DNA from 4 places in the Pseudomonas sp. Irchel s3b6 genome. Region 4 is predicted to be linked to each of the others. Evidence: predicted binding sites of a transcription regulator. Region 4 holds the regulator's gene; each other region holds the start of a gene.

Region 1 (7,382 bases), on a different contig from region 4:
GGGTGTTCTGCAGCGTGGTACCGAAACCGTTCAGGCCCGGGGTGCCGACCTGCGGCGCACCGCTGGCGGCGGTTTCCAGGAACAGGTTGTTGCCCGTTGCCTGCAAGCCGGCCGGGTTGATGAAGTCGGCGGTTTGCAGGTTGCCGATCACCTGGGCCGCCGGGTTGCCGGCGATGGTGATCGAGACGGTGCCGTCACGGCCCACGGTGAAGGTCTGGGCTTCGTTGGGGATAACGATGGCCGGTTCCAGGGCAAACCCGGCGGAGGTCACGATCTGGCCATTGGAGTCCAGGTGAAAGGTACCGTCGCGGGTGTAGGAGGTGGTGCCATCCGGTTGCAGGATCTGGAAGAAACCACGGCCGTCGATGGCCATGTCCAGCGGCTGCTCGGTGGTCTGCAGGCTGCCGGCGCTGAAGTTCTTCTGGGTGCCGACGATGCGCACACCGGTACCCAGTTGCAGGCCCGACGGCAATTCGCTGTCCTGGGTCGACTGGGCGCCAGGCTGACGCTTGATCTGGTACAGCAAGTCCTGGAACTCGGCACGGTCACGCTTGAAACCCGTGGTCGAGACGTTTGCCAGGTTGTTGGAAATAGTCGTCAGGTTGGTGTCCTGGGCGGACAGGCCTGTCTTGGCAACCCATAGAGCCGGAAGCATTCGATTCTCCTCGTGCGCCTGTTTTACGGCGCGACGTTCTGATAATTAGCTGATCTGCAAGACCCGAGCCATGGCCTGGTCGTCTTCTTTGGCGGTGTTCATCATCTTGATGTGCAGCTCGAACTGCTTGGCCAGCGCCAGCACCGACGTCATCTCTTCCACCGCGTTGACGTTGCTCGACTCAAGGAACCCCGACACCAGTTGCACGTTGGCATCGGCGGGCGCCGGCTGGCCGTCCTTGGTGTGGATCGAACCGTCCAGGCCCTTGGTCATGTTCTTCAGGTCCGGGTTGACCAGCTTGATACGGTCGACTTCAGCCATCACGCTCGGGCCTTCGCCCAGGGCACGGATGCTGATGGTGCCGTCCTGGCCGACTTCGATTTTCTGCTCGGGCGGCACGGCGATCGGCCCGCCATTGCCCATGACCGGCATGCCGTTGCCGGCGCGCAACACGCCCAGGGCATCGACATTCAGGCTGCCGGTGCGCACATAGCTTTCAGCGCCATCGGGGTTCTGCACGGCAATCCAGCCGTTGCCGCTGACCGCCACGTCGAGGTCACGACCGGTTTCCACCAGCGAGCCTGGGCTGAAGTCGGTGGCAGGACGTTCGCTCATGGCGAAGGCGCGCGCCGGAAAGCTGTCGCCAAACACCGGCATCGACCGCGCCTGCTCCAGGTCTTTCTGAAAACCGTTGGTGGAGATGTTCGCCAGGTTGTTGGCATGGGCCTTCTGCGCCAGTGCGTTCTGGCTGGCGCCGGTCATTGCCACATAAAGGTACTTGTCCACAATCGTTCCTCTGCATGCCGGACGTTTGCCGCCCACTGCTGTACTGCGCAGGTTGTAGCAATTTGCAGACCAACTTGCGCACAGAGGTTCGAAGTCCTTTAAACACAGGACATGAGGACAATCAGAGGGGAATGGTGGCGTGGCTCAAAGACGAAAAACCGGCGCACTTATGCCGTTTGACGGCAATGCGCCGAGGCGCACCTGCTCAATCGCTACCAGCCTTTGACCCCGCTCATGTCCGGTAGCTTGTGGGCGATGCCCTTGTGGCAGTCGATGCAGGTCGCCTGTCCTGTCGCCAGTGACGTGGAATGCATGCTAACCGCGCGCTTGCCCTGGCGGGTGAAATCCATGAACTCGAAGTTGTGGCAATTGCGGCATTCCCTGGAGTCGTTGGCCTTGAGCCTGGCCCACTCGTGCTCCGCCAGTTCGCGGCGCATACCGAGGAATTTCTCACGGGTACTGATGGTCCCGAACACCTTGCCCCAGACCTCTTTCGACGCCTGCATCTTGCGCGCAATCTTGTGGGTCCATTCGTGTGGCACGTGGCAGTCCGGGCAGGTCGCACGCACGCCCGAGCGATTGGTGTAGTGAATGGTTTCCTGCAGTTCGACGTAGACGTTGTCGCGCATCTCATGGCAAGAGATGCAGAACTTCTCGGTATTGGTCGCTTCCAGCGCCGTGTTGAAACCGCCCCAGAAGATCACCCCGGCAATGAACCCCCCAAGTGTCAGAAAGCCCAGGCTGTAATGAACGCTGGGTCGACGCAGAATGGCCCAATAGTCTTTGAGCAGGACAAGCAATGACTTCATGACCGCTCCTCAAGGCTTCTGCGTGTTGTTGATTTCATCTTGCAGTACCTGGTCAATATTCTTGAAGCTGTTGTTCACCAGCGGCTTCACGTCTTTCTGCGGCACGTGACACTGGTTACAGAAATATCGACGGGGGGAAACCGCCGCCAGCGCCTGGCCATCCCGGTCCATGTAATGGGTGATGCTGATCATCGGTGCCTGGGTGCGCGCACTGTTGGCCCGGCTATGACAGGACAGGCACTTGTTGCTGTTCTTATCGATGTGATAACCGCGAATGCTGTGGGGAATGGTCGGCGGTTGCTCGGGATAATTGCGCTCACGCTTGAGGTCCTTGTTCTCGTCATCGGCAATCGGCGGGGCCGGCAACTCCTGGGTCAGGGTGCCACCTGCCCGCCGACCATCCGGCGCAGGTGCATCCAGCGGATAACCCGGCTGCGCGGCGAAAGCCACCGGCAACCAGACCAGCAGCGCGGCAAGCAAGGACAGCGAACGACCATTCATCAAAGCTCTCCTTACGCTGTCTTGATCAGCTCAATCCTGACGGCACATTTCTTATAATCCGTCTGCTTGGAGATCGGGTCCGTCGCATCGAGCGTGACCTTGTTGATCAACCTGTTGGCATCGAAGAACGGCACGAACACCAAGCCCGGCGGCGGCTTGTTACGGCCTCGGGTTTCGATGCGCCCGCGCATTTCACCACGGCGACTGATCACTTTGACTTCACTGCCGCGACGGGCATTCAAGGCCTTGGCATCGTCCGGGTGCATGTATACCAACGCGTAGGGCACCGCCTTGTGGAGCTCTTCCACGCGCTGGGTCATGGACCCGGTATGCCAATGTTCCAGGACCCGTCCGGTGCTCAGCCAGAACGGGAAATCCGCATCCGGGGCTTCCGCCGGGGGCTCGTAGGGCAGCGCAAAGATGATCGCTTTCTTGTCGGGATAGCCATAGAACTGCACACCGCTGCCCTTTTCCACGTAAGGGTCATAGCCTTCACGAAAACGCCAGCGGGTTTCCTTGCCGTCGACAACCGGCCAGCGCAAACCCCGCTCGGTGTGATAGAGATCAAAGGGTGCAAGGTCATGGCCGTGCCCCCGGCCGAACTGGGCATACTCTTCGAACAGGCCTTTTTGCAGGTAGAAACCAAAGTCCTTGGCCTCAGAGTTTTGATAGGCGGCGTCCAGTTGCTCATTCGGAAACTGGTCGACCTGACCGTTCTTGAACAACACCTCAAACAGGGTCTTGTCCTTGTATTGTGGTGAGGTTGCCAGCAACTCCGCCGGCCAGACTTCGTCGGTCGTGAATCGCTTGGAAAACTCGACCAGTTGCCAGAGATCGGACCTGGCGTCACCCGGTGCCGTCACCAACTGATGCCAGAACTGAGTGCGTCGTTCTGCATTGCCATAAGCGCCCTCTTTTTCGACCCACATCGCTGTCGGCAGAATCAGATCGGCCGCTTGCGCGGAAACCGTCGGGTACACGTCGGACACAATCACGAAGTTCTGGGGATTACGCCAGCCGGGCAGTACTTCCTGCATGATGTTGGGACCGGCCTGCATGTTGTTGCTGGCCATGGTCCAGTAGACATTAATCACACTGTCCTTGAGCATGCGGCTCTGCTGCACCGCGTGGAACCCGATCTTTTCATTGACGGTACCTGGCGGCACCTTCCAGATTTTTTCCGCCTTCGCACGGTGCGCCGGGTTGGTGACCACCAGGTCCGCGGGCAGGCGATGGGAGAACGTCCCCACTTCCCGCGCCGTGCCACAGGCCGATGGCTGGCCGGTCAGGGAGAAGGGACTGTTGCCCGGCTCGCTGATCTTGCCGGTCAGCAGATGGATGTTGTAGATCAGGTTATTGGCCCACACCCCGCGTGTGTGCTGGTTGAAGCCCATGGTCCAGAATGAAACCACTTTGCGCTTCGGGTCCGCGTACAGTTGCGCCAAGGCCTCGAGGCGCTCGGCCGGCACCCCGGTTTCCCTGGCGGTGCGCTCCAGGGTGTAGGGTTTTACAAAGGCGGCGAACTGCTCGAAGTCGATATCGCTCCAGGTGTTCGCCTTGGCCGCATTCTTGGCCTTCATCTCCAGTGGATCATCGCTGCGCAGACCGTAGCCGATGTCATCGACCCCCTTGGCGAACTTGGTGTGCTTGCTGACAAACTCCTTGTTCACCGAACCACTTTCAATGATGTAGTTGGCAATGTAATTGAGGATCAGCAAGTCGGTCTGTGGCTTGAACACCATCGGGATGTCGGCCAGCTCAAAGCTGCGGTGCTCGAAGGTGGACAGTACCGCGACCTTGACGTCGGGCTGGCTCATCCGACGATCCGTCACCCGACTCCAGAGAATCGGGTGCATCTCCGCCATGTTCGATCCCCACAAGACGAACGCATCGGTGACTTCGATATCGTCATAACAGCCCATGGGTTCGTCGATACCGAACGTACGCATGAACCCCATGACCGCAGAGGCCATGCAATGACGCGCATTGGGGTCGATGTTGTTGGTGCGAAATCCCGCCTTCATGAGTTTGTTGGCGGCATAACCTTCCCAGACGGTCCACTGCCCGGAGCCGAACATCGCGATCGACTCGGCGCCCTTGTTTTTCAGCGCCTCCTTGAACTTCAACTCCATCACATCGAAGGCCTGTTCCCAGGAAACCGGCTGGAACTCGCCTTGCTTGTCATAGCGCCCATCCGTCATGCGCAGCAGGGGCTGGGTCAGACGATCCACCCCGTACATGATCTTGGACAAAAAGTAGCCCTTGACGCAGTTCAGGCCACGGTTGACCTCGGCTTTCACATCACCGTGGGTCGCCACCACCCGGTTGTCCTTGGTCGCGACCATCACACTGCAACCGGTGCCGCAAAAGCGGCAAGGGGCCTTGTTCCAGTTCAAGGCGACCATGTCCTGTTCAGTAATCAGGTTGCTGGCCGAAGTGAACACCGGAAGCCCGGCAGCGGCCGCAGCAATCCCGGCAGCCTGGGCCTTGACGAATTCGCGCCGAGTCATAGGCATGCGTTTTCTCCCGTTACATCGAGTATCTCGTGATAGACGAGGGAGGCATTGAGCACACCCGGCAGGCGACCGATCTGCTCGATCCGCTGAAACATCTGGTGTTCCCCGTGCATTTCCAGCACGACCACCAGTTTTCCGTCAGGACTTTCCTGGTGCAGTTCGACGCCTTTGAGCAAGCGCAGATTAGCCTTCACCGCGTCAAACAACGCAGGACGGGCGAGCACCACCAGACTGGCGATATGGAGGGTTTCTTTCATGGCCAGCACACTCCTTGCCTTAGTACTGAACAGGACAAGCAATCAGTGAGGTGGCCCTGGGGGACCGAGCAACATCTGCAAGAACCAGACGAAAAACCCGTAGCCACCGACGATGGCGACCGATAGCAGCGGAAACAGAAAAACAATCAAGAACAGGAACAGTCGAGTTTCTTTGCGCACTCGTTGAGCGGACTCATCTGCCGATGGCATGGTTAACGCTCCTGCCAAATAGTGCACTGAGCCTAGATGGCCTGCGGGGCAATTTCCATGATTTGGATCAGCGGAAGATCAATCAGGCTCAATAACCACTCGATCAAGATTGGCCGTGAGTCTCCACGGCCTGGCTTTGTAAGCACCGCCCCTGAGCACGGCATAGACCATCAACGCTCGAGCTTGCCTATTTCATACTCGCGCAACTTGTTGGCAATCGTGGTGTGGGAAACACCCAGGCGCTTACCCAGCAACCGGCTGCTCGAATGCTCGGAATACAAGCGCTCCAGCACGGCTTTTTCAAAACGCCCGACGATCTCATCCAGCCCGCCCTCCAGCGAAAAATCCCCCAGCGGCTGGCGCACACCGTAATCCGGCAGGCGTATGTGTTCGGCCTTGACCGTGCCACCGTCGCACAAGGACACCGCCTGAAACAGCACGTTCTCCAGTTGCCGGACATTGCCGGGCCAGTGGTAGTGGCTGAGCCGCTCCATGGCCGCGGGCGCCAGTTTCGGCAACGGGCAGCCGATCTGCCGGCTGGCCTGATCGAGGAAGTGCTCCACCAGCGGTGTCAGCCCATCCAGGCATTCGCGCAGCGGCGGGATGTGTAGCGACAGCACATTCAAGCGATGGTAAAGGTCCTGGCGGAACTCGCCCCGGGCGCACAACTCCGACAAGTCGACCTGTGTAGCGCAGATCACACGCACGTCCAGGTACACCTCTTCATCGCTGCCGACCCTGCGGAAGCAACCGTCCTGCAAGAACCGCAGCAACTTGACCTGCAAGCGCGGGCTCATTTCGCCGACGCCGTCGAGAAACAGCGTACCGCCCGCCGTCAGCTCCAGCAGCCCGAGCTTGCCTTCGGCCCGCGCCCCTTCGAATGCGCCGGGGCCATAACCAAACAGCTCGGTCTCGGCCATCGACTCCGGCAATCCGGCGCAGTTGAGCGCCATCAGCGGCGACTGCCCGCGCGGGCTGGCCAGGTGACAGGCGCGCGCCAGCAGCTCCTTGCCGGTACCGGTTTCACCTTCGATCAACAGCGGCGCATCCAGGGGCGCCATGCGCCGTGCCTCACGGACCACCGCCGCCATGACCCGGGAGCTTTGGAAAATGCTGTCGAAGCCACGCAGTTCCTGCTTGCGCACGTTGTAGATGCGTTCGCCGACCCGGTCCGCCCGATGCAAGGTCAACACCGCTCCGGCCATGGCTTCGCTGTCGTCATGCTCCGATTGCAGGGGAGCGATATCGGCCAGGAACACGTCGCCTTTGACCTTGACCCGCAAGCCATTGATCCGCGACTTGTTGGCGCGCACCAGTTCCGGCAGATCGAAGTCCTCGGCATAACGCGACAAGGGAATGCCCGGCACTTCGTCGACCCGCACACCGAGCAACTGCGCCGCCGCGCGGTTGGCCGCGACAATCGAACCGCCCATGTCGATCGACAGCACCGGAAACTCCAGGGCGCCGAGCAAGGCATTGAGCTCCATGTGCCGACGCTCGCTGGGCATCAGCCCTACGCGCTTGACGCCGAACACCCCGGCAATCGCCTCGAATTTCGGGCGCAAGGCCTGGAACTGAAGGTTGATCAGGTTCGGGCAATGCAGGTAGATCGCGTTGCCATGCTCACCGCCGACTTCGCCACGAGCGA
Region 2 (7,382 bases), on a different contig from region 4:
CTGATTCTGGTCATGCACCCGGCCCTGGGGCCGGAGTTGCTGATGCTGGTGGCGCTGTGTTTTGCCCTGTGCCTGGTGCCGGTGACCCTGACCCGGCGCATTCACCCGGCGCCCTTGCACCCAGCCCCCATGGAGCCACGCTTCTTCATGAAGCGGGTGCCGCAGTCGCTCAGCACGGTACTGGGGGCAGGGCTGATTGTCGGCTCGTTCTATGGTCTGGCACCGCTCTATGCCTCGCAGCAGGGCTTGTCCACCGAGCAGGTGGGTCTGTTCATGGGCAGCTGCATCTTTGCCGGCCTGGTGGTGCAGTGGCCGTTGGGCTGGTTGTCGGACCGCTATGATCGGGCACTGCTGATTCGCAGCTTTGCGATTTGCCTGGCGCTGGCGGCCTTGCCTCTGGCGATCATGCCGCAGGTGCCGCTTGAGGTGCTGTTCATCGCCGGCTTCGCCTGCTCGCTCGTGCAGTTCTGCTTGTATCCGCTGGCGGTGGCGTTTTCCAACGACCACGTCGAGGGCGATCGCCGGGTGTCGCTGACGGCCATGCTGTTGATGACTTACGGCGTAGGCGCGAGTATCGGGCCGCTGGTGGCCGGTGTGCTGATGAAGTATTTCGGCAGCCAGATGCTTTATGCGTTTTTCAGTTTCTTTGCCCTGGTCCTGGTGTGGCGAATTCGCCCGAAAGCGGTGACCAACCTGCATCAGGTCGATGATGCGCCGCTGCATCACGTTGCGATGCCCGATAACATGACCAGCTCACCCTTGGTGGCGGCGCTCGACCCGCGGGTGGATGAGCAGGTGGTGCAGGATCAGATGCAAAACGGTGCCAGCCCTGAGCCGGACCCTGAGTCCGGGGTACAACCGGATAGCCAGGCCGATGAGTCCGGCACCGACCCCGAGGATCCGCCGCCGGAGTATCCGTCAGGCCTGAGCGGGGCCAGGCCCTGAGGGCAAAAAAAACGGGCAGTCACCGTCAGGGACTGCCCGTTTTTTGATGCCGTCGGATCAGAAGTCGTCTTTGTCGAAGCGACGTGCCTCGCGCTGCAACTGATAGACAAAACGCTCGACCTGGCGCTGCACCAGACCGCTCATGTTGTGAAAACGCACGCCGGCGAAGGTGGTGTCGATTTTTTCTTCGTGATGCAGGTAACGCAGTTCTACCGGGGCCGTCATGCTGCCGAAGGGCAGGGCGGCGACAAAGCGCTCGTAGACCTGGCCCAGTTGCAGGCCGTTGGTGATGTTACCGTCAAAACGCAGCTTGCAGCCGGTTGCCGAAATGTCCAGCAACTTGCCGTTCAAGGGCGTCTTGAGTTTTTCGCCAGCCAGTTCGATGTTGACCAGTTGCGCCAGTTTCAAGGCGGCACGAAAGGCATTGCGACGCTGGTGGTACACCACCTCATCGGGCAGCGTGCCACGGTAACAGCGACCACCCGTGGATTCGTCGATGGTCAACGGGCCGTTGCTTTCCCAGGCAATACGTACGCCTTCGTGAAAGCCTTCGATGCGGAAAGGTTCGCCTGCCAGCAGGAAGCGCTCGCCATCGCGGGGGATCATTTCGTCCAGCGCGAGCATGTTGTTCTCGCGATCCACTTCGACCAGATAGCTCTGGAAACGCTGGCTGCGTTCATGGAACGTAATGATCAGGGGATCGTGGCTCTCTTGCAGCATTCGCAGATGACTGGCGATTTCCAAAGGGGTCGCGAGCACCTTTGGTGGCTGCGGAGCATCTTCCGCGTTTGAGGCGTTGAACACGGCTTTTCAATCTCCAGGCAGGATACGGTCACACGCAAGGCTAGCATTCTGCCGGCATGTTTGGCGCCTTCATAGGGCGCACTGAATGATGGGGTCAGGCCTGGCTGAGTGGGCGAGGCTTCACCAGCATGGCGGTTGATCCGCGAGCGTCGTAAAGGGTTGGAGACTCGCCTCCGTTGAGGATTTTCAACTGATGGGCGGTGCTGGCTTGTTGCACCTGGATCGAGCGGCCATTGCGCTCATTGGCGGCCTGGCAGTCTTTGAGCAGTTGATTGAGCACATCGCTTTGCGCCAACAGTTCCTGGCCAATGCGGGAGTGGGCGGCGAGTTGCTCCAGGCCGCTGCGGTCAGTCGGCAGGTTGAGGCTGGCCAGCACTTCGCTGCGCCGGCGGCCATGCTGCTCCAGCAGAATGATCAGGCCTTGCTTGCTGGCCAGAATGGTCTCCAGCAGCGGCATGTCGCGACCGTGCAGGGCAAGGGATTCTTGCTGCAGCAAATCCAGCAACTGTTGCGCTGGAGCAAAATCGTCGGTGATCAGTTGCAGTAAATTAGTATCGTGCATGGCTGGCCTTGGGTTTTTAGCGTCCAAAAGCCCTGGCGCCGGCCGTCGGCTAGCGCTGGGCTTCGAAGTTGAGCAGTTTGCTGGCGACGCGGTTGCTGTCGACTTTATAACTGCCATCGGCAATGGCGGCTTTCAACTCGGCCACGCGGGCCTTGTCGACGGCAGGCTCTTCGCGCAGCGTGTCCGTGATCTTCTGCAACTGCTGAGCCTCGTTGCTGAGGTGTACCGATTCCCCGCTCTGGCTGGCCCCGACCTGTTCGGTCTGGGTCGACAGCGGCGCGGTTCTGGCGGCTTCACCGGTTTCCTGGGGGGCGCCGGTACGCGAACTGCTCGTGAGCGTGGGTGCGCTGTTTATGCGGCTGAAATCAATGACCATGGTAAAAAAACCTCTGGGAATTTGGACGCTTGCCATGTTTTCGGCCAATCCCGAAAAAACTTTAGGCTCATTTATCCATGAGCGCGGGCGCGTCGGTATTTGCCCTGCGTGAGGCACAGTTTAGGGAATGGGTCGATTACGCGCCAGTGCTCTACATGGCGACTTCAACCTGGCCGGGCGCGGTCACTTGCGCTTTGATGACCCGTTGAGAGTTCAGGTTCTTGACCCGGATCTGCTCGTTCAAACCGCCATTGGCCAGTGCTTCGCCCGGCATCCGTACGCTGAGGGTTCCGCTGCGGGCGGTGATCACGACCTGGTCGCCCTTGCGCACGACTTCTGCCTGTTCCATGTGAACCAGGGTAATGACCTGGTCATTGACCATGGAACGGACAAGTTTTTGCCCGATCGCCTGATCCACGTTCGTCAGGTACCCCTGGTTGATCAGGCTGATGTCGCGCTCGCGCAGCATCACGTCGAAAGGCTCGATGATTCCAGCGCGCTTGAGGGGCCGGGTGGTGGTCACGACCTCGCGGAACAGGCGGACCTGGGCGGGGACGAAGACTGTCCAGGGGGAGGCGCCGTCACATCGCACCCGCACCGTGACGCGTCCCAACGGCTTGGCGGGGCTTTCCAGCGTCGCTGTCAATTCCTTGTCGCACATGGGCATGCGCAAGCGCGGGTCGAGTTGATTGACCTCGATTTCATAGCGGCCTTCGGTTTGACTGGTGGCCAGATAGTCTTCTACGGTGAATTCAAGAAAGCCCTGAGTGACGCCGATAAGTAGATCAGGCAAGGTAACCGGGTCGGCAAGGGCAGTGCTGCCAGCGTTGAAAACACACGCCGCCGCAACCATGCAGCGCCATCGGCGGCAGGTTGAGGTCAGGCGTCGGAATAATGTCGTGTTCACGTTCATGGCAGTTCAAAAGCAAGCGCCGTGCCGTTTAGTGATGAATGTGCGTCGCAACACACTTAGCGTTGGTGTAGGAGTCTGGGCATGGCTGGTGTAATGGATGCAGTAAACCAGCGCACGCAACTGGTAGGGCAGAATCGCCTGGAGCTGTTGTTGTTCCGTCTCGACGGCCCACAGCTCTACGGGATTAACGTTTTCAAGGTCCGGGAGGTGCTGCAATGCCCGAAACTGACCGTGATGCCCAAATCCAACCCTGTCGTGTGCGGTGTCGCCAATATTCGGGGGGCGACCATTCCGATTCTGGATCTGGCCATGGCCACCGGGTCGGGCGGGTTGAAGGATCAAAGTAATCCCTTTGTGATCATCACGGAGTACAACACCAAGACCCAGGGCTTCCTGGTGCGCTCGGTGGAGCGCATCGTCAACATGAACTGGGAGGAGATCCATCCGCCACCCAAGGGCACGGGGCGCGATCACTACCTGACCGCTGTGACTCGAGTCGACAATCAGTTAGTCGAAATCATCGACGTGGAGAAGGTGCTGGCGGAAGTGGCGCCCACACCGGAGGCGATTTCCGTCGGCGTGGTGGATGTCGAGACTCAGCACAAGGCGTTGTCCTTGCGAGTGCTGACGGTCGATGACTCGTCGGTGGCGCGCAAGCAGGTCTCGCGTTGCCTGCAGACGGTGGGGGTCGAGGTGGTCGCGTTGAACGACGGTCGCCAGGCGCTGGATTACCTGCGCAAGCTGGTCGAGGAAGGCAAGAAGCCGGAAGAAGAGTTTCTGATGATGATTTCCGACATCGAAATGCCTGAGATGGACGGCTACACCCTCACGGCCGAGATACGCAACGACCCTCGCATGCAAAAGCTTCATATCATCCTGCATACTTCGTTGTCGGGTGTGTTCAATCAGGCGATGGTCAAGAAAGTCGGTGCCGATGACTTCCTGGCCAAGTTTCGTCCTGATGACCTGGCATCCCGGGTAGTCGACCGGATCAAAGCAGCAGACATCAGCTAGGGGGCTTTGCCCCTGGCGGTCAACACGATTTAAGAGGCAGCATCATTGTCTACGGGTAATTTGGATTTTGAACAGTTCCGGGTCTTCCTGGAAAAAGCCTGTGGCATTTTGCTCGGTGAGAACAAGCAGTACCTGGTGTCGAGCCGTCTTAACAAGCTGATGGAACAGCAAGGCATCAAGTCCCTGGGGGAGCTGGTCCAGCGTATCCAGGGCCAGCCACGCAGTGGCCTGCGCGAAATGGTCGTGGACGCGATGACCACCAACGAAACCCTCTGGTTTCGTGACACCTACCCGTTTGAAGTCTTGAAGAACAAAGTCCTGCCCGAGGCCATCAAGGCCAGTCCCGGCCAGCGTCTGCGGATCTGGTCGGCCGCTTGTTCGTCGGGGCAGGAGCCGTACTCGTTGTCGATGTCGATCGATGAGTTCGAGCGCGTCAACATGGGCCAGTTGCGGATGGGGGTGCAGATTGTTGCCACCGATCTGTCCGGCACCATGCTGAACAACTGCAAGACCGGCGAGTACGACAGCCTGGCCATTGGCCGTGGGCTGTCGCCCGAGCGCCTGCAGCGCTACTTCGATCCGAAAGGGCCGGGGCGCTGGGCGGTCAAGGCGCCGATCAAGAGCCGGGTGGAGTTTCGCTCGTTCAACCTGCTCGACAGCTACGTCAGCCTGGGCAAGTTCGACATCGTGTTCTGCCGCAACGTGTTGATCTACTTCTCCGCCGAAGTGAAGAAGGACATCCTGTTGCGCATTCACAGCACGCTCAAGCCGGGGGGCTACCTGTTCCTGGGGGCCTCCGAGGCACTGAACGGTTTGCCGGATCACTACCAGATGGTCCAGTGCAGTCCGGGAATCATCTACCAGGCCAAGTGATGGTCGGGTGACAAAAGCGGGAGTCCTCAGGGGCCAATGCCAGTCAGTTAAGCGAACGTCGACCTTTGTAGGAGCGAGCGTGCTCGCGATGGACATTAACGATAACGCGTGTTTTCTGATTAAACGCGTTGCTCTTGAGTTCATCGCGAGCCCGCTCGCTCCTACACATTCGACCTCATCTTCTTAACTGATCGGCATTAGTCAGGGACTCCCTTTTTTTGCCCGATACAGGCTTCTGGACGGTCGCGCACACCGGGTGTGCTGTTGAGGCGGTGCGCTGTTCAGGGCGGCAGAAAAGCGGCAGGTGACGGAAATCGATTGCCGCTTTTCTGGCATTGCCGCGTTGCCGCCGCTGGCAAAGCCCCTATTTACGGGGTTTTACCAGCTGGCACGGGGCTTGCTAAGTACCTGGTACGAAAAATCAGGTCACCCAAAGGTTTCCGACATGAGCATCAGCTTCGATAAAGCGCTCGGTATCCACCAGCAAGCCCTGGGCTTCCGCGCCCAGCGTGCCGAAGTGCTGGCCAACAACATTGCCAACGCCGACACCCCGAACTACAAGGCTCGGGACCTGGACTTCTCGGCCGTCCTGGCCGCCGAGAACGACAAGCACAAGAACGGCACCTTTGCCTTGAACATGACCAACAGCCGTCATATCGAAGCGCAAGGCCTGAGCAGTGGTGACGAGACGTTGCTCTATCGCACACCGATGCAACCGTCGATTGACCAGAACACCGTGGATGCGCAGCTGGAACAATCCAACTACGCCGAAAACTCGGTGAACTTCCAGGCCAGCTTCACGCTGCTCAACAGCAAATTCAAAGGGCTGATCTCGGCCCTGCGCGGAGAGTAATCCATGTCCCTATCCAGTGTTTTCAATATTGCCGGTAGTGGCATGAGTGCCCAGACCACTCGCTTGAACACCGTGGCCAGTAACATCGCCAACGCCGAGACCGTCTCCTCGAGCATCGACCAGACCTACCGTGCCCGGCATCCGGTGTTCGCCACCATGTTCCAGGGCGGCCAGTCGGGCGGCAGCGACTCGTTGTTCCAGAGCCAGGAGGCCGCGGGCCAGGGCGTTCAGGTGCTGGGTGTGGTCGAAGACCAAAGCAACCTGGAAGCCCGCTACGAGCCGAACCATCCGGCGGCTGACGCCAAGGGTTATGTGTTCTACCCCAACGTCAACGTGGTCGAAGAAATGGCCGACATGATTTCCGCCAGCCGTTCGTTCCAGACCAACGCGGAAATGATGAACACCGCCAAAACCATGATGCAGAAGGTCCTGACCCTCGGTCAGTGATAAGGGGCAACTCAGATGAGTGTTACCGATACCACAAGCGGCCTGAGCCTCAAGGACATTCTTGCCAATTCCTCGAAGAAGACGTCCACCACCAACAATGATGGCCTGGCGGCCGCCACCAACAGCAAGACCGGCAAAAACGAACTGGGCAAGGATGCGTTCCTGCAATTGCTGGTGACCCAGCTCAAGAACCAGAATCCGCTGGATCCGCAGGACAACAGCGCATTCGTGGCGCAGTTGGCCCAGTTCAGCAGCCTGGAAGGCATCACCACGTTGAACACCTCGGTGAACAACATTTCCAGTGCGTTCGGTTCCTCGCAAGCCTTGCAGGCCTCATCGCTGGTGGGGCGCTCGGTCATCGTTCAAACCGGCTCGGCCTATGTCGACACCAGCAAGAGCATGACCGGCTCGGTGGTCGTGCCGGCTTCGGTGGCCTCGTCCACGGTGACCATCACCGACAAGGACGGCAAGGCGGTGAAAACCATCGACCTGGGTAGCCAGCCGCAGGGTAATGCCAGCTTCGTCTGGGACGGTACCAATGCGGCGGGCGAAAAAGTCGAGCCGGGTACCTACAGCTTCAAGGCCAGTGCACCGA
Region 3 (7,382 bases), on a different contig from region 4:
AGCGTTTGCGTCGTCTGAGTGACTTCCTGCAGGGTGAGGTACAGGCCATGGAACTGCCGGACGTCCAGCGCCTGGACTGAACCGACGCACCGTTCACTGGCTCGAAGGTCGATATTGCAGCGCCTCGGCCAAGTGGTCGCGCTGGATGTGTTCCACCTGTTCAAGGTCCGCCAGGGTGCGCGAGACCTTGAGCAAGCGATGGGCCGCCCTGAGGGACAGGGTCAGCCGTTCGCAGGCGCTTTCCAGCCAGTGTTCGTCAGCCTTGGATAGTCTGCAGTGCTGACGCAGGCCGGGCAGATCGAGAAAGGCGTTCGCGCAACCCTGGCGCTTGTGCTGGCGCTCCCGGGCGTGGGCGACACGCTCGGCGGCGCTGGCGGTGTTGTCGCCGGGTTGGGCGGCGGGATTGAGCGCGGTGGCTTCGCGAGCGACGGTCAGGTGCAGGTCGATACGATCAAGCAGGGGGCCGGAGAGTTTGTTGCGGTAGCGCTGGACCATGTCCGGCGTGCAGGAGCAGCGGCCACTGGGGTCGCCCAGGTAGCCACAGGGGCAGGGGTTCATGGCCGCCACTAACTGGAAGCGGGCCGGGAAACGCACGCGATCCCGGGCACGCGAGATCACAATGTGGCCGGATTCCAGCGGTTCGCGCAACACCTCCAATACCTTGCGGTCGAATTCTGGAAGCTCATCGAGGAACAGCACGCCGTGATGGGCCAGGGTGATTTCGCCGGGCTGTGGTTTCGAACCGCCGCCGACCAGCGCCGGGCCTGAAGCAGAGTGATGGGGTTGTCTGAAGGGCCGTTGCGGCCAATGACTCAATGGCACGCAGCTGGCGACCGATTGAATCGCCGCCACTTCCAGTGCTTCGCTCTCTGTCAGGGGGGGCAACAGCCCAGGCAAACGACTCGCCAACAAGGTTTTTCCCGTGCCCGGTGGCCCGCTGAACAGCAGGTTGTGCGCCCCCGCGGCAGCAATCAGCAGCGCCCGCTTGGCCGCAATCTGGCCCTGTACTTCATTCAGATCGGGATAGGGCTTGCTGGCATGGAGCAAACCATCGGAGGTATAGGGTTCGACGGGCGTGTGACCATTGAAATGCGCGACCGCTTCCAGTAGGTGATTCACCGCAATCACCTTCAATCCGGAGGCCAGGCAAGCCTCCTCGGCATTCGCCCACGGCACCACCAGCGCGCGTCCGGCCTGGCGCGCCGCGAGGGCCGCCGGCAGTACTCCGCGAACTGCCCGCACCTCACCGGAAAGTGCCAGCTCTCCCAGGCACTCCACATCATCGAGGGTCAACGTCGGTACTTGCACGCTGGCCGACAGGATTCCCAAGGCAATTGCCAGGTCGAACCGCCCGCCATCCTTCGGCAAATCAGCGGGGGCGAGGTTCAGCGTGATGCGCCGCGCCGGAAACTGCAGCCCTGAATTGATGATCGCACTGCGCACCCGGTCCTTGCTTTCCTTCACCGCCGCTTCAGGCAAACCGACCATCGTCAGCGACGGCAAGCCGTTGGCCAGGTGGACTTCGACGGTAACGGCAGGCGCCTCGACGCCCACCTGGGCGCGACTGTGGACGATAGACAGAGACATGGTCATTCCTTGAGCGAGAGAAGGCCGCTTCCTGCGGTAGTTCAAGGGTAGTTGCGTAGAGGTGTTTTAGCGCCGCGCAAGGGCGGGCAAACGTTCGCAGAATGTTGCAGACGGGGGGCATTTGTAGGCGCGAGCGCGCTCGTGATGAACGCAAGAGCGTCGCGTTTATTCAGAAAGCACGCGTAATCGTTGACGCCCAGCGCGAGCGCTCGAGCATCGAGCGGCTACCCCTACTGTAAGGGGGTCATTCGGCGGGCGGGTTGAGCTTCGCTTCCAGTTCCGCCACTTTTGCCTCAAGGCTCTCCAGCCGCGCCCGGGTGCGCGCCAGGACGACCATCTGGCTGTCGAACTCTTCCCGGCTCACCAGGTCCAGTTTGCTGAAGCCGCTTTGCAGCAGGGCTTTGAACTGGCTTTCGATTTCGCTTTTCGGCAGCGGGGTTTCGCCGCTGAACAGGCGGGAGGCGTGGCCGCTCAGGGCGTCGAGGAGGTCTTTGGGCGCGAGCATGGTAAGGGTCCTTAAAACTGATGGCTGGCAGTGTATCACGCAGCGTCTATGGTCATTTGTGCGCACCGGGTCGCACGGTTTTCGCGCACATGGCCGCCCGTCGGCGCACTGTTTTCGTGCGTATCGATGAGGGGAAATCAGGGCAAGCGCTCGCGGTCGCGGGCAAGGGATTGAAATCAGTGACTTTTCAGGAGATGGCAAGCTTTCTGCTAAGACTTGAGTAACCCATGCACTGATGCAGTCGCTGTGACGAATGCAGTGCGGCAGGCGGAGCGGGGAGTTTCGTCAGGAGCGGTTAACTGGCGTCAGTCGGGCAGGTAGGGCCGACGGTGCGTTACAAAGCCAGGCACTGCGCTTAGACTTGAGACGGGTTTGTTTTCCTGGGGCAAGTCCACCAATTCGGGAGAGAGTTTTCATGAAGCTAGTCACTGCCATCATCAAGCCGTTCAAACTGGATGACGTGCGCGAGTCGTTGTCCGAGATCGGCGTGCAGGGCATTACCGTCACTGAGGTCAAAGGCTTCGGTCGGCAGAAGGGTCACACCGAGCTGTATCGTGGCGCGGAGTACGTGGTCGATTTCCTGCCCAAGGTGAAGATCGATGTCGCCATCGACGACAAGGATCTTGATCGGGTTATCGAGGCGATAACCAAGGCGGCCAACACTGGCAAGATTGGTGACGGCAAGATCTTCGTGGTCAATCTGGAACAGGCTATTCGCATCCGTACCGGCGAAACCGATACCGACGCAATCTAAGCCGCCAAACCCCAACGCCCCAGGAGAAAACAATATGACTCTGCGTAAAATCGCAGGGCTAGGAGCCCTGTTGTCCTTCGTAATGCCCAGCCTGGTCATGGCGGCAGACGAAGTGGCGGCCCCGGTCCTCAACGCCGGCGACACCGCCTGGATGTTGACCGCTACTGCCCTTGTGCTTTTCATGACCATTCCAGGCCTCGCGTTGTTCTACGGCGGCATGGTGCGCTCCAAAAACATTCTTTCCGTGATGATGCAGTGCTTCGCCATTACCGGTCTGATCAGCATCCTGTGGGTCATTTATGGCTACAGCATTGCGTTCGACACCACCGGCATGGAGCAGGGCGTCGTCAATCTCAACTCGTTCGTCGGCGGCATGGGCAAGGCGTTCCTCGCCGGTGTCACGCCAGCGAGCGTGACAGGGCCGGCGGCACTGTTCCCTGAGGCGGTGTTCATCACCTTCCAGATGACGTTCGCCATCATCACTCCTGCGCTGATCGTCGGCGCCTTTGCCGAGCGGATGAAGTTCTCCGCCATGCTGATCTTCATGGGCGTGTGGTTCACCCTGGTCTATGCACCGATTGCCCACATGGTCTGGTCGGGCAACGGCGGCCTGATGTGGGACTGGGGCGTGCTGGATTTCGCGGGCGGCACCGTGGTGCACATCAACGCCGGTATTGCCGGTCTGGTGGCGTGCCTGGTACTGGGTAAGCGCAAAGGTTTCCCGACCACCCCCATGGCTCCGCACAACCTGGGCTACACCCTGATGGGCGCTGCGATGCTGTGGGTGGGCTGGTTCGGCTTCAACGCCGGCTCCGCCCTGGCGGCCAACGGCACCGCCGGCATGGCGATGCTGGTCACTCAGATCGCGACTGCCGCTGCAGCCCTGGGCTGGATGCTGGCTGAATGGCTGACCCACGGCAAACCCAGCGCTCTGGGTATCGCCTCGGGTGTCGTCGCAGGCCTGGTGGCCATTACACCCGCTGCTGGCACCGTGGGCCCGATGGGTGCCCTGGTGATCGGTCTTGCAGCCGGCGTGGTGTGCTTCTTCTGCGCCACGACCCTGAAACGCAAAATGGGTTATGACGACTCCCTCGACGCCTTTGGCGTGCACGGTATCGGCGGTATCCTCGGCGCCATTCTTACCGGCGTATTCGCAGCCCCTTCGCTGGGTGGCTTCGGCACCGTGACCGACATCGCCGCACAAGTCTGGATTCAGTGCAAAGGCGTGGGCTTCACGGTGATCTACACCGCCATCGCGACCTTCATCATTCTCAAGGTGCTGGATGCGGTCATGGGGCTGCGGATTACCGAAGAGGAAGAAGCCGTTGGCCTCGATCTGGCACAACACAACGAGCGTGGCTACAACTTGTAAGCCAGCGCAAAGAAATCGCCCGGCTTGCCGGGCTTTTTTTTGCCTGGCGTTTGACCGTGAGAAGCGGGCTGAAAGGTTTTTTCAGGCGTGTTTTTTAGCCTTTGCGCCGAACGATTTTGTAGGGTCGATGGCTTACAGCATTGCAGGAATATTAGGGTCTTTGTTTTTTCCCAGAGCGCGCTAGAATGCGCCCCGAACGTGCGGAGAACTGTATGTGGCAACAGACTCTGATTACCCTGCGGGCAAGGCCTCGGGGCTTTCATCTGGTAACGGACGAGTTGCTCGCCGGCCTGCCTGAACTCAGGGCATGTCGGGTGGGTCTGTTGCATTTGTGGCTGCAGCATACCTCGGCGTCGTTGACCATCAACGAGAACGCCGATCCGGCGGTACGTCGTGACTTCGAACGGTTTTTCAACCGGCTGATCCCACAAGGCGCAGCCGGCTATGAGCATAACGACGAAGGCCTGGACGACCTCCCGGCGCACTTCAAGGCCAGTTTGCTAGGCTGTCAGTTGAGTTTGCCGATCACGGCGGGCCGGTTGGCGTTAGGTAGCTGGCAAGGTGTTTATCTGGGCGAGCACCGTGATCAAGGCGGTGCTCGCAAAGTCCTCGCCACCGTGCACGGTGAAGGGGCATAAACCGCTGGTTACCAGCGGGTGTTGAATTTTTTCTGGCAGTCGTCGACAGACGACGAAGCTGGGCTATAACTAATCTGCTTTTCGCAAGTCATGAGGTAGAACATGAGCGACGATGATCTGGAAAACGACGACCTCGAAGTAGGCGACGAAGACGAGACCGAAGAAGGCCTTGAAGCAGCAGCCGAAGACGTTGCTGACGACGATGGCGGTGATGACACTCCGGTCCCGGCAGCCAAGGGCAAGGCCAAGGCTGCTGTGTCGGTAGACGAACTGCCGAGCGTTGAAGCCAAGAACAAAGAGCGTGATGCCCTGGCGCGCGCGATGGAAGAGTTCCTGGCCAAAGGTGGCAAGGTTCAGGAAGTAGAGGCCAACGTGGTGGCTGATCCACCAAAGAAGCCCGATAACAAGTACGGCAGCCGTCCTATCTAAGGGCTTGCCTGTGCTTGCTGAAAAAGCCCGCCGTCGCTGCGGGCTTTTTCATGGGTGAAACAAAGGCCCTGACACAGTCACGATTAAGTTTCTTGCTGTTTTGGCTCGAACGACTAGTCTCACTGGCGGTTAGTTCGTTAATCAAAAATAGCCGGAAACAGGCGCTCAAATAATTTTAATAGATAAACGAATTAACCAGACAGGACACTAGCAGTTCTGATAGTAGGCAAAGACTGAAAAAGGATAGATGCTGAAGACTCGGCTTTTTCGACCTTGCACGGAGCTCAGTCAATGCCTACCTCCACTCGCGAAACCCTCTTGGCTCGCTACCACTACGATCCGCTTGATCGCTTGGTCGATAGCACCCCCTTTGAACAATCTGCCATCCAGCGCTATTACTGCAAAACCCGCCTGGCTACCGAAACACAAGGCGGTGTGCAATGCAGCATCGTGCAGCACGACAACCAACTGTTGGCGCAGCAGCAGCGCGAGAACGGCAAGGTGTCCGCCACGCTGCTGGCGACTGATCAACAACGTTCGGTATTGAATGTACTCGACGCAAACCAGTCCCATCCTCTCGCCTACTCGCCCTACGGTCATCGTCCGATTGAGAATGGCTTGCTCAGTTTGCTGGGGTTTAACGGCGAACGGCCGGACCCGGTGACCGGGAATTATCATTTGGGCAATGGGTATCGGCAGTTCAATCCGGTGTTGATGCGGTTTAACAGCCCGGACAGTTGGAGTCCGTTTGGGGAGGGTGGGGTAAATGCGTATGCGTATTGTGGCGGGGATCCGATTAATAGAGCGGATCCAAATGGGCATTCGTTTATGGGGCTTATTTTAGTTTTGGGGGGGGTTGGCAGTATAGCTGGAGGCTCCGTACTATTGTCTAAAGAAGACCCCTCAGTGCTATCTTTTGTTGCTGGCCTTGCGCTGGTCGGTTTCGGTACATTCCTAACAGTAGGAGGGGGAGTGGACATGATGATCTCTTCTAGCTCTTCAGCACGATCGCGTAATTCAATGCCGACGCGTGATTCAATTTCAACGTATAATTCAACGCCAAGGAATTTTTCATCTTCAAATAATGTTTCACTTACAGTGCCTTCTTCAACTCAGCCTCGCTATAATCCCGCCAAAATTAGTACTGGCCAACAGAGACCGCAGTTGCATAGAAGAGCTTTACATACTGATTTTTTTGCTCCGCCAAAAAACCACATAGTCTCATTTAATGATTCTTTAAGTTATTCGGAGAATTATGGTTCAGTCTTTCAACGAACTTTCGCTCCTAGCTATCCATCTACCAATGCGGAAACCATTCGTTTTGGTAACTGAAAACACCTGAAACAAAGGTGAACCAAAGCAAACAAAAGGGGACGCCCATTAGCTCTGGCTGTACCCGCCTCATAGCAAGCAGGCTTGCTCCAACATTTGATCTATGGTGAACACGAACCCTGTATTCACCCGAGATCTTTTAATGAAGTGGCTACCCTCGCCGCCCCTGTGATCGCCCCCTAAGCTTTCACAGGGGGCAGCGGGGGTAGCCATTTCATTAGGAGGGCAGCACTTTCAGGGCTGTTGCCGGATGTTCCAGCGTGCCAACAACGCCGGCAATTCGGTCAGGCAACGAATCTCGGCATCCGGCGCCTGGCTGGCCTCCCAGGGCTTGCCTGCCGGGTTGAACCAGATCGCCCTCAACCCCGCCTGCTGCGCACCGGCAATGTCATCACCCGGGTGGTCGCCGATATGCACGGCGGTTGCAGCGGTTGCACCTCCCCGTTTCAGGGCTTCGTGGAACAGCCGTGCATCGGGCTTGGCGATGCCGATGTCCTCGGCGCACAAGGCAAACTTGAAATAGTCCGCCAGCCCCAACCGGCGTACGTCGGCGTTGCCGTTGGTGACGACCCCCAAGGCATAGTGGTTGGCCAGGATCTCCAGCGTTGGTTGCACCTCGGGAAAAATCTTCAGCTGATGCCGCGCCTGCAGGAACACCTCGAAGCCTTGATCAGCCATCTCAATGGCTCGTTCGTGGGTGTAGCCGGCTTCCTCCAGGGCGTGGAACAGTACCCGTCGGCGCAGGGCGCTGATGCGATGCTTGAG
Region 4 (7,382 bases):
TGCCGGCTCAAACGCTGGCAGCGCTACACCTGGCAACTGGCGACCTGCGAGTTGCAGCCCTCGATTTCTCTGACTGAACTGGTGCAAGGATTTCCTGATGAGTAACACTCGTATCGAACGTGACAGCATGGGCGAACTGCAAGTCCCGGCAGACGCCTTGTATGGTGCCCAGACCCAGCGCGCCGTGAATAACTTTCCCGTCAGTGGGCAGCGGATGCCGGCCCAGTTCATTCGTGCCCTGATCCTCGCCAAGGCCGCCGCCGCCAAAGCCAACGTCGAGCTCAAGCAGCTGAGCGAAGCTCAGGGCAAGGCTATTGTCGATGCCGCCCAAGGCCTGCTCGAAGGCGACTACATGCCACACTTCCCGGTGGATATCTTCCAGACCGGCTCCGGCACCAGCTCCAACATGAATGCCAACGAGGTGATTGCCACCCTGGCCAGCCGACTGCTCGGCGAACCGGTCAATCCGAACGATCATGTCAATTGCGGCCAGAGCAGCAACGACATCATCCCGACCACCATTCACGTCAGCGCGGCGCTTTCGCTTCACGAGCAATTACTGCCTGCACTGGTGCATCTGGTCCAGGTGATCGAGCGCAAGGCTGAACAGGTTCACCCCTTCATCAAGACTGGCCGTACGCATTTGATGGACGCCATGCCGGTGCGCATGAGTCAGGTGCTCAACGGTTGGGCACAACAACTCAAGGCCAACATCGGCCATTTGCAGAGTCTGATGCCCGCCCTGCAATCCCTGGCTCAGGGTGGCACGGCAGTCGGTACCGGGATCAACGCTCACCCGCAGTTTGCAGCGCTGTTCAGTCAGCAGTTGAGCGCGCTGACCCAGGTGCAGTTCACGCCGGGCAAGGATCTGTTCGCGCTGATCGGCTCCCAGGACACGGCGGTTGCGGTTTCGGGCCAACTCAAGACCACGGCCGTGTCACTGATGAAAATCGCCAATGACCTGCGCTGGATGAACTCTGGCCCCTTGGCAGGCCTGGGTGAAATCGAACTTGAAGGCTTGCAGCCGGGATCGTCGATCATGCCGGGCAAGGTCAATCCGGTGATTCCGGAGGCGACGGCGATGGTCGCCGCCCAAGTGATCGGCAATGACACGGTCATCACGGTGGCGGGCCAGTCGGGAAACTTCGAGCTGAACGTCATGCTGCCGATCATTGCCCAGAACCTGTTGAGCAGCATTGAACTGCTGGCCAATTCCAGTCGCCTGCTCGCTGACAAGGCCATTGCCAGTTTCAAGGTCAACGAGGCAAAGCTCAAGGAAGCGCTGTCACGCAATCCGATCCTGGTCACGGCGCTCAATCCGATCATTGGCTATCAGAAGGCCGCGGAAATTGCCAAGACCGCCTACCAGCAAGGTCGCCCGGTGATCGATGTGGCGCTAGAGCACACCGATCTCACGCTCCGCCAACTGGAAGAGTTGCTCAATCCCGAGAAGCTCACCGCAGGCGGCGTGTAATCACCGCTATCGCTTTGGAGATTCACCATGGAGCATTGGAAACGCACGATCGAAAGGGCCAACCGCTGCTTCATGCTGGGCGAGTTGGTGGATGCCCGCGAGCACTATCTGCAGGCACTGGCGCTGGCCCAGGTGTTGTACGAGCGGTGGCCGGATGCCGACGAAGCGGTCGCTGCCTGCGTGATTTCCCATCACAACCTCGCCGACCTGCATTTACGTCTGAACCAGCCGGAGGAGAGCGCCGAATACTTGTGCGCCATCCATCAACGGCTGTTACAGACCATGCAGGACTCGCGCCTGGTGCCCGCCCTGCGCGAAGCTGCGCTACGCCAAAGCAGCAAGACCTACGTCGAGTTGCTCAATTTCATTAGCGAGCACGGCGAATACCCGCGCACCCACCGTTTGCTGCATATCGATACCGCAGCGCAGCCAACCAGGGCACGCGCTCATCATGGAGTTCATTGAAATGGCTTTTACCTTGCCGGCCCTGCCATACGCCTACGATGCACTGGAACCGCATATCGATGCGCAAACCATGGAAATCCATTACTCCAAGCACCATCAGACCTACATCAACAACCTCAATGCAGCCGTTGAAGGCACTGAATTTGCCGAGTGGCCGGTGGAGCGCCTGGTGGCCGGCGTTGCACAGTTGCCGGAAAACCTTCGGGCTGCCGTGATCAATCAAGGCGGCGGGCACGCTAACCATTCTCTGTTCTGGGCGGTCATGGTACCCAATGGCGGCGGCAAGCCAGAAGGCGAACTGGCCAAGGCCATCGACAAGCAACTGGGTGGTTTCGACAGCTTCAAGGACGCGTTCACCAAGGCAGCGTTGACGCGGTTCGGTAGCGGTTGGGCGTGGTTGAGTGTCACCCCGCACAAGACCCTGGTGGTGGAAAGCAGTGGTAACCAGGACAGTCCGTTGATGAGCGGTAATACGCCGATCCTCGGCCTGGACGTCTGGGAGCACGCCTATTACTTGTGTTATCAGAACCGTCGCCCTGAATACATCAATGCGTTCTATAACGTGATCCATTGGCCGGAGGTTGCCCGGCGCTACCAGGCAGCGCTGGTTTGAGTCCTCACAATAAAAAGAAATAAGGCCGACTATGGGCACTGAAATACTGGCGATCAGCAGTGGGCGAATGTTTCGTTATGCAGTGGGGGCGCTCTTGTTGTTGGCGGGCTCTACCTTGCTGGTTGCCCACGGCCTGGCGTGGCTGAGTCTTGAGCCAAAGTTGATGCGGGCGCTGCAAGGCGGGGCTATCTGTGCGCTGGGTACGGCCTTGGGTGCGGTGCCGGTACTGGTCATCCGCCGGATGCCGGTGGCGCTCAGTGATACTTTGCTGGGTTTTGGCGCCGGGGTCATGCTGGCCGCCACGGCGTTTTCGCTGATCGTGCCCGGTATCGCGGCGGCTGAAAGCCTGGGGCTGACACCCTGGGCGTCCAGCGGCTTGATTTGTCTCGGCATCATGCTGGGGGCGTTCGGACTGTTTGTGGTGGATCGCAAGGTGTCCGGTGCAACACCGCAGATGCTGGTCGGTACCCTGGAGCACCCGGTCGTCCCTCCGCGTATCTGGCTGTTCGTGTTTGCAATCATTGCTCATAACATCCCTGAAGGCATGGCGGTGGGTGTCTCGGCCGGTGGCGGTATGCCGGATGCCGACAGCCTCACCATGGGCATCGCGCTGCAGGACGTGCCGGAAGGGCTGGTGATTGCCTTGGTGTTGGCCGGGGCCGGGATGTCACGGGCCAGGTCATTTCTGATCGGCGCCGTATCAGGCCTGGTCGAGCCGGTTTTTGCGTTGCTGTGTGCCTGGTTGGTGAGCTTGGCCGAGGTCATCTTGCCGCTGGGCCTGGCGCTGGCGGCCGGCGCAATGCTGTTGGTGGTGACTCACGAAGTCATCCCTGAATCGCGTCGTAATGGTCACGACAAACTGGCCAGCCTTGGGTTGCTGGTAGGGTTCTGCCTGATGATGGTGATGGATACGGCGTTGGGTTGAGGTGTGGCGAGGGAGCAAGCTTGTTCGTCAAAAAGGCGTGCGCTTACTCGCCTTCGTCGAAGAAGTTGTTGATCAATGCCACCAGCGCGTCCAGTGCTTCCTGCTCTTGCTCACCTTCGGTTTTCAGATGGATTCTGGTGCCTTTGCCAGCCGCCAGCATCATCATCGCCATGATGCTTTTACCGTCGACCATGCTTTCGGGGCTGCGACCGGCCCTGATCTGGCAGGGATACTGACCTGCAACACCCACGAATTTAGCGGAAGCGCGGGCATGCAGACCCAGTTTGTTGATGATTTCAATTTCCAGAGCAGGCATCGCGGTGTGAATCCTTTAGCTAAGGTCGCGGTGGCGAACCTGGACGTTCTTCAAGGTTTTTTGCAGGAGTTGACCCAGGCGCTCGGTCAGGTAGACGGAGCGGTGATGCCCACCGGTACAGCCAATGCCAATAGTGACGTAGGCGCGATTACTTGCCGCAAAGCGGGGTAGCCATTTGAGCAGGTAGCTGGAAATGTCCTGGAACATTTCCTCAACATCCGGCTGGGCAGCCAGGTATTCGGCGACCGGCTGATCCAGCCCGGATTGTTCGCGCAGTTCTGGTTTCCAGTAAGGGTTGGGCAGGCAGCGCACATCGAATACCAGGTCGGCATCGACCGGCATGCCACGCTTGAACCCGAAAGACTCCACCAGGAAGGCGGTGCCTGGCTCGGGCTGGTTCAGCAGGCGCAGCTTGATGGTGTCACGAAGCTGGTAGAGGTTCAGGTTGGTCGTATTGACCTTGAGGTCCGCCAGATCGGCTATCGGCCCCAGCAGGGTGGTCTCATCCTGAATGGCTTCGGCCAGCGAGCGATTGGCGCTGCTCAGCGGATGGCGACGGCGGGTTTCCGAGAAGCGCTTGAGCAGGGTCTCTTCGTCGGCGTCCAGATACAGTACGTCGCATTTTATGTGCCGGGCGCGGACTTCTTCCAACAGCTCGGGGAAGCGCGTCAAGTGGCTGGGCAAGTTACGCGCGTCGATGGACACCGCCACCAGTGGCTGGGTCAATTCGTTGTGGATCAGGGCACGTTCGGCCAGTTCCGGCAGCAGGCCGGCTGGCAGGTTGTCAATGCAGTAATAGCCGTTGTCCTCCAGTACATCGAGGGCTGTGCTTTTACCGGAGCCGGAGCGGCCGCTGACGATGATCAGGCGCATGGTTAGTGACCGTTCTGCTCGTCCAGGACAACCTGATACAAGGCTTCGCTGCTGGTGGCGCTGCGCAAACGGTCGCGGACTTCCTTGCGGTCGAGCATGCTGGCGATCTGGCGTAGCAGTTCCAGGTGCGCATCGGTAGCTGCCTGGGGGACCAGCAGGACAAACAGCAGGTCGACCGGTGCGCCGTCGATAGCGTCGAAATCAATAGGCGCGTCCAGGTGCATCAAGGCGCTGATGGGCGACTCGCAACCTTTGAGACGGCAGTGGGGAATAGCGATGCCGTTGCCAAAACCGGTCGAGCCGAGTTTTTCACGGGCAATCAGGCTCTCGAAGACATCCTGCATCTCCAGCTCCGGGACTTCCCGGGCGATCAGGTTGGCAATCTGTTCAAGGGCGCGTTTTTTACTGCCGCCCGGCACGTTCACCAGGGAACGGCCGGGGGTCAGGATGCTTTCAAGTCGGATCATGGGTTTGGGGTGTTAACGACCGGTCGCGCCCTGAAGGAGGCTCTGGGTCTTTTCCTTATGCTTTTTGAGTTGGCGATCCAGCTTGTCGGTCAGCAGGTCGATGGCGGCATACATGTCCGTGTGCTCGGCATTGGCAACCACTTCTCCGCCGGGAATATGCAGCGTGGCTTCGATTTTCTGCAACAGCTTCTCGACATTCATCGTGACCTGCACGTTGGTGATCTTGTCGAAATGCCGCTCCAATCGGTCGAGTTTTTCGCCGATGTAGGTGCGCAGAGGTTCGGTCACTTCCAGTTGGTGTCCACTGATGTTGACTTGCATACAGCTTCTCCTTCGTTGCCAGTGCATAAGGCGGCAGGCTGAGTTGCCTGCCACTAGGATGTTTCCGAAAAATCGAATACACCCTGGAACGCGGTGGCGTGGCCCGTTACATCAATCGCTTGCGTTCGCTCGAAGGCGCGATCCCGAGGGACTCGCGGTACTTGGCGACGGTGCGGCGGGCTACCTGAATGCCTTGTGCCTCCAGTAAACCAGCGATCTTGCTGTCACTCAACGGCTTTTTCTGATTTTCCGCGGCAACCAGTTTTTTGATGATCGCGCGAATCGCTGTGGACGAGCATTCACCGCCTTCGGAGGTGCTGACGTGACTGGAGAAAAAGTATTTCAGTTCATAAATACCGCGTGGGGTATGCATGAATTTTTGCGTGGTCACCCGTGAAATGGTCGACTCGTGCATGCCGACGGCTTCCGCGATGTCGTGCAGGACCAGCGGCTTCATCGCCTCGTCGCCATACTCGAGAAAACCGCGCTGGTGCTCGACGATCTGGGTGGCAACTTTCATCAGGGTTTCGTTGCGGCTTTGCAGGCTCTTGATGAACCAGCGGGCCTCCTGCAACTGGTTGCGCATGAAGGTGTTGTCGGCGCTGGTGTCGGCACGGCGGACGAAGCCGGCGTACTGTGGGTTGACGCGCAGGCGCGGCACCGATTCCTGGTTGAGCTCCACCAGCCAGCGTTCGTTGTCCTTGCGTACGATGACGTCGGGCACCACGTACTCGGCTTCGCTGGACTCGATTTGCGAGCCCGGGCGCGGATTGAGGCTCTGTACCAGTTCGATGACCTGGCGCAGTTCGTCTTCCTTGAGCTTCATGCGGCGCATCAGCTGGCTGTAGTCGCGGCTGCCGAGCAAGTCGATGTAGTCGGTAACCAGGCGTTTGGCTTCGGCCAGCCAAGGGGTCTTGGCCGGCAACTGGCGCAATTGCAGCAGCAGGCATTCGCCCAGGTTGCGGGCGCCGATGCCGGCAGGCTCGAATTGCTGGATGCGGTGCAGGACGGCTTCGATTTCGTCCAGTTCGATGTCCAGCTCCGGGTCGAAGGCCTCGAGAATCTCTTCGAGGCTTTCGTCCAGGTAGCCCTGATTGTTGATGCAGTCGATCAGCGTGACGGCGATCAGACGATCGGTGTCGGACATCGGTGCCAGGTTCAACTGCCAGAGCAGGTGGCTCTGCAGGCTCTCGCCAGCCGATGTACGGGTGGTGAAGTCCCACTCGTCGTCATCGTTGCTGGGCAGGCTGCTGGCGCTGGTCTGGTAAACGTCTTCCCAGGCGGTGTCGACGGGGAGTTCGTTGGGAATGCGTTCGTTCCATTCACCCTCTTCAAGGTTGTCCACCGTGGGGGCGGTTTCCTGGTAGGAGGGTTCCTGGATCTCGGTGTTGGGTTTCTGCTCGATGTTGTCCGCCATTGGGTCGGCGTTATCGAAGTCGTCGCCGTCTTCCTGACGTTCGAGCATTGGATTGGATTCCAATGCTTCCTGGATTTCCTGTTGCAGGTCCAGGGTCGACAATTGGAGCAGGCGGATGGCCTGTTGCAGCTGCGGTGTCATCGTCAGCTGCTGGCCCATTCTCAAGACTAGCGATGGTTTCATGGCAGGGGCTTAACACCTTATTCGCCGGCGCACATGCGCCATCCACTACAGGGCGCCGAAGCGCCAAACATAAGCAAATTATATGCCTGAAACTGAAGTGTTTGCCTAGAGTGTCGAGACAATAAAAACATTCACGGCCGCATTGACATTACGCCCCGGCAACTCTCAGGCGCCTCAGCGCTTAGAGGCGGAACTCATGGCCCAGATAAACTTCCTTGACCAATTCGTTGGCCAGGATGGTTTCGGCGTCGCCTTCGGCGATCAGTTGGCCGTCGTTGACGATGTAGGCGGTTTCGCAGATGTCCAGGGTTTCGCGGACGTTGTGGTC

The links. The regulator sigma-54, encoded in region 4, starts transcription at its own class of promoters, with help from an activator protein. The targets are predictions, from matches to a motif close to ANTGGCATNNANNTTGCTNT.
Region 1: the regulator sigma-54 is predicted to act here: its motif matches at 1,496-1,515, upstream of CKW07_RS15440 (flagellar basal body rod protein FlgF).
Region 2: the regulator sigma-54 is predicted to act here: its motif matches at 5,872-5,891, upstream of flgB (flagellar basal body rod protein FlgB).
Region 3: the regulator sigma-54 is predicted to act here: its motif matches at 2,286-2,305, upstream of glnK (P-II family nitrogen regulator).

What each region holds. Positions count from the first base shown of each region.
Region 1 is NZ_FYDM01000008.1:150,431-157,812, reverse strand. Features, by position in the region: gene flgG (flagellar basal-body rod protein FlgG) at 1-655, opposite strand, end outside; gene CKW07_RS15440 (flagellar basal body rod protein FlgF) at 701-1,441, opposite strand; gene CKW07_RS15435 (cytochrome c3 family protein) at 1,654-2,250, opposite strand; gene CKW07_RS15430 (nitrate reductase cytochrome c-type subunit) at 2,260-2,751, opposite strand; gene napA (nitrate reductase catalytic subunit NapA) at 2,763-5,267, opposite strand; gene CKW07_RS15420 (chaperone NapD) at 5,258-5,524, opposite strand; gene CKW07_RS15415 (periplasmic nitrate reductase, NapE protein) at 5,567-5,734, opposite strand; gene CKW07_RS15410 (sigma-54-dependent transcriptional regulator) at 5,905-7,382, opposite strand, start outside.
Region 2 is NZ_FYDM01000008.1:8,319-15,700, forward strand. Features, by position in the region: gene CKW07_RS14715 (MFS transporter) at 1-945, shown strand, start outside; gene CKW07_RS14720 (flagellar brake protein) at 1,003-1,749, opposite strand; gene CKW07_RS14725 (flagella synthesis protein FlgN) at 1,844-2,311, opposite strand; gene flgM (flagellar biosynthesis anti-sigma factor FlgM) at 2,361-2,687, opposite strand; gene flgA (flagellar basal body P-ring formation chaperone FlgA) at 2,839-3,600, opposite strand; gene CKW07_RS14740 (chemotaxis protein CheV) at 3,682-4,614, shown strand; gene cheR (protein-glutamate O-methyltransferase CheR) at 4,660-5,487, shown strand; gene flgB (flagellar basal body rod protein FlgB) at 5,933-6,340, shown strand; gene flgC (flagellar basal body rod protein FlgC) at 6,344-6,787, shown strand; gene flgD (flagellar hook assembly protein FlgD) at 6,803-7,382, shown strand, end outside.
Region 3 is NZ_FYDM01000009.1:9,423-16,804, forward strand. Features, by position in the region: gene CKW07_RS15970 (LysR substrate-binding domain-containing protein) at 1-80, shown strand, start outside; gene CKW07_RS15975 (YifB family Mg chelatase-like AAA ATPase) at 94-1,587, opposite strand; gene CKW07_RS15980 (accessory factor UbiK family protein) at 1,832-2,092, opposite strand; gene glnK (P-II family nitrogen regulator) at 2,508-2,846, shown strand; gene CKW07_RS15990 (ammonium transporter) at 2,881-4,218, shown strand; gene CKW07_RS15995 (secondary thiamine-phosphate synthase enzyme YjbQ) at 4,431-4,856, shown strand; gene sutA (transcriptional regulator SutA) at 4,959-5,285, shown strand; gene CKW07_RS16005 (RHS repeat-associated core domain-containing protein) at 5,577-6,617, shown strand; gene CKW07_RS16010 (HAD family hydrolase) at 6,852-7,382, opposite strand, start outside.
Region 4 is NZ_FYDM01000005.1:168,107-175,488, reverse strand. Features, by position in the region: gene CKW07_RS11445 (FagA protein) at 1-105, shown strand, start outside; gene CKW07_RS11440 (aspartate ammonia-lyase) at 98-1,474, shown strand; gene CKW07_RS11435 (hypothetical protein) at 1,502-1,939, shown strand; gene CKW07_RS11430 (superoxide dismutase) at 1,941-2,552, shown strand; gene CKW07_RS11425 (ZIP family metal transporter) at 2,584-3,477, shown strand; gene CKW07_RS11420 (HPr family phosphocarrier protein) at 3,521-3,793, opposite strand; gene rapZ (RNase adapter RapZ) at 3,809-4,666, opposite strand; gene ptsN (PTS IIA-like nitrogen regulatory protein PtsN) at 4,669-5,133, opposite strand; gene hpf (ribosome hibernation-promoting factor, HPF/YfiA family) at 5,146-5,454, opposite strand; gene CKW07_RS11400 (RNA polymerase factor sigma-54) at 5,561-7,054, opposite strand; gene lptB (LPS export ABC transporter ATP-binding protein) at 7,236-7,382, opposite strand, start outside.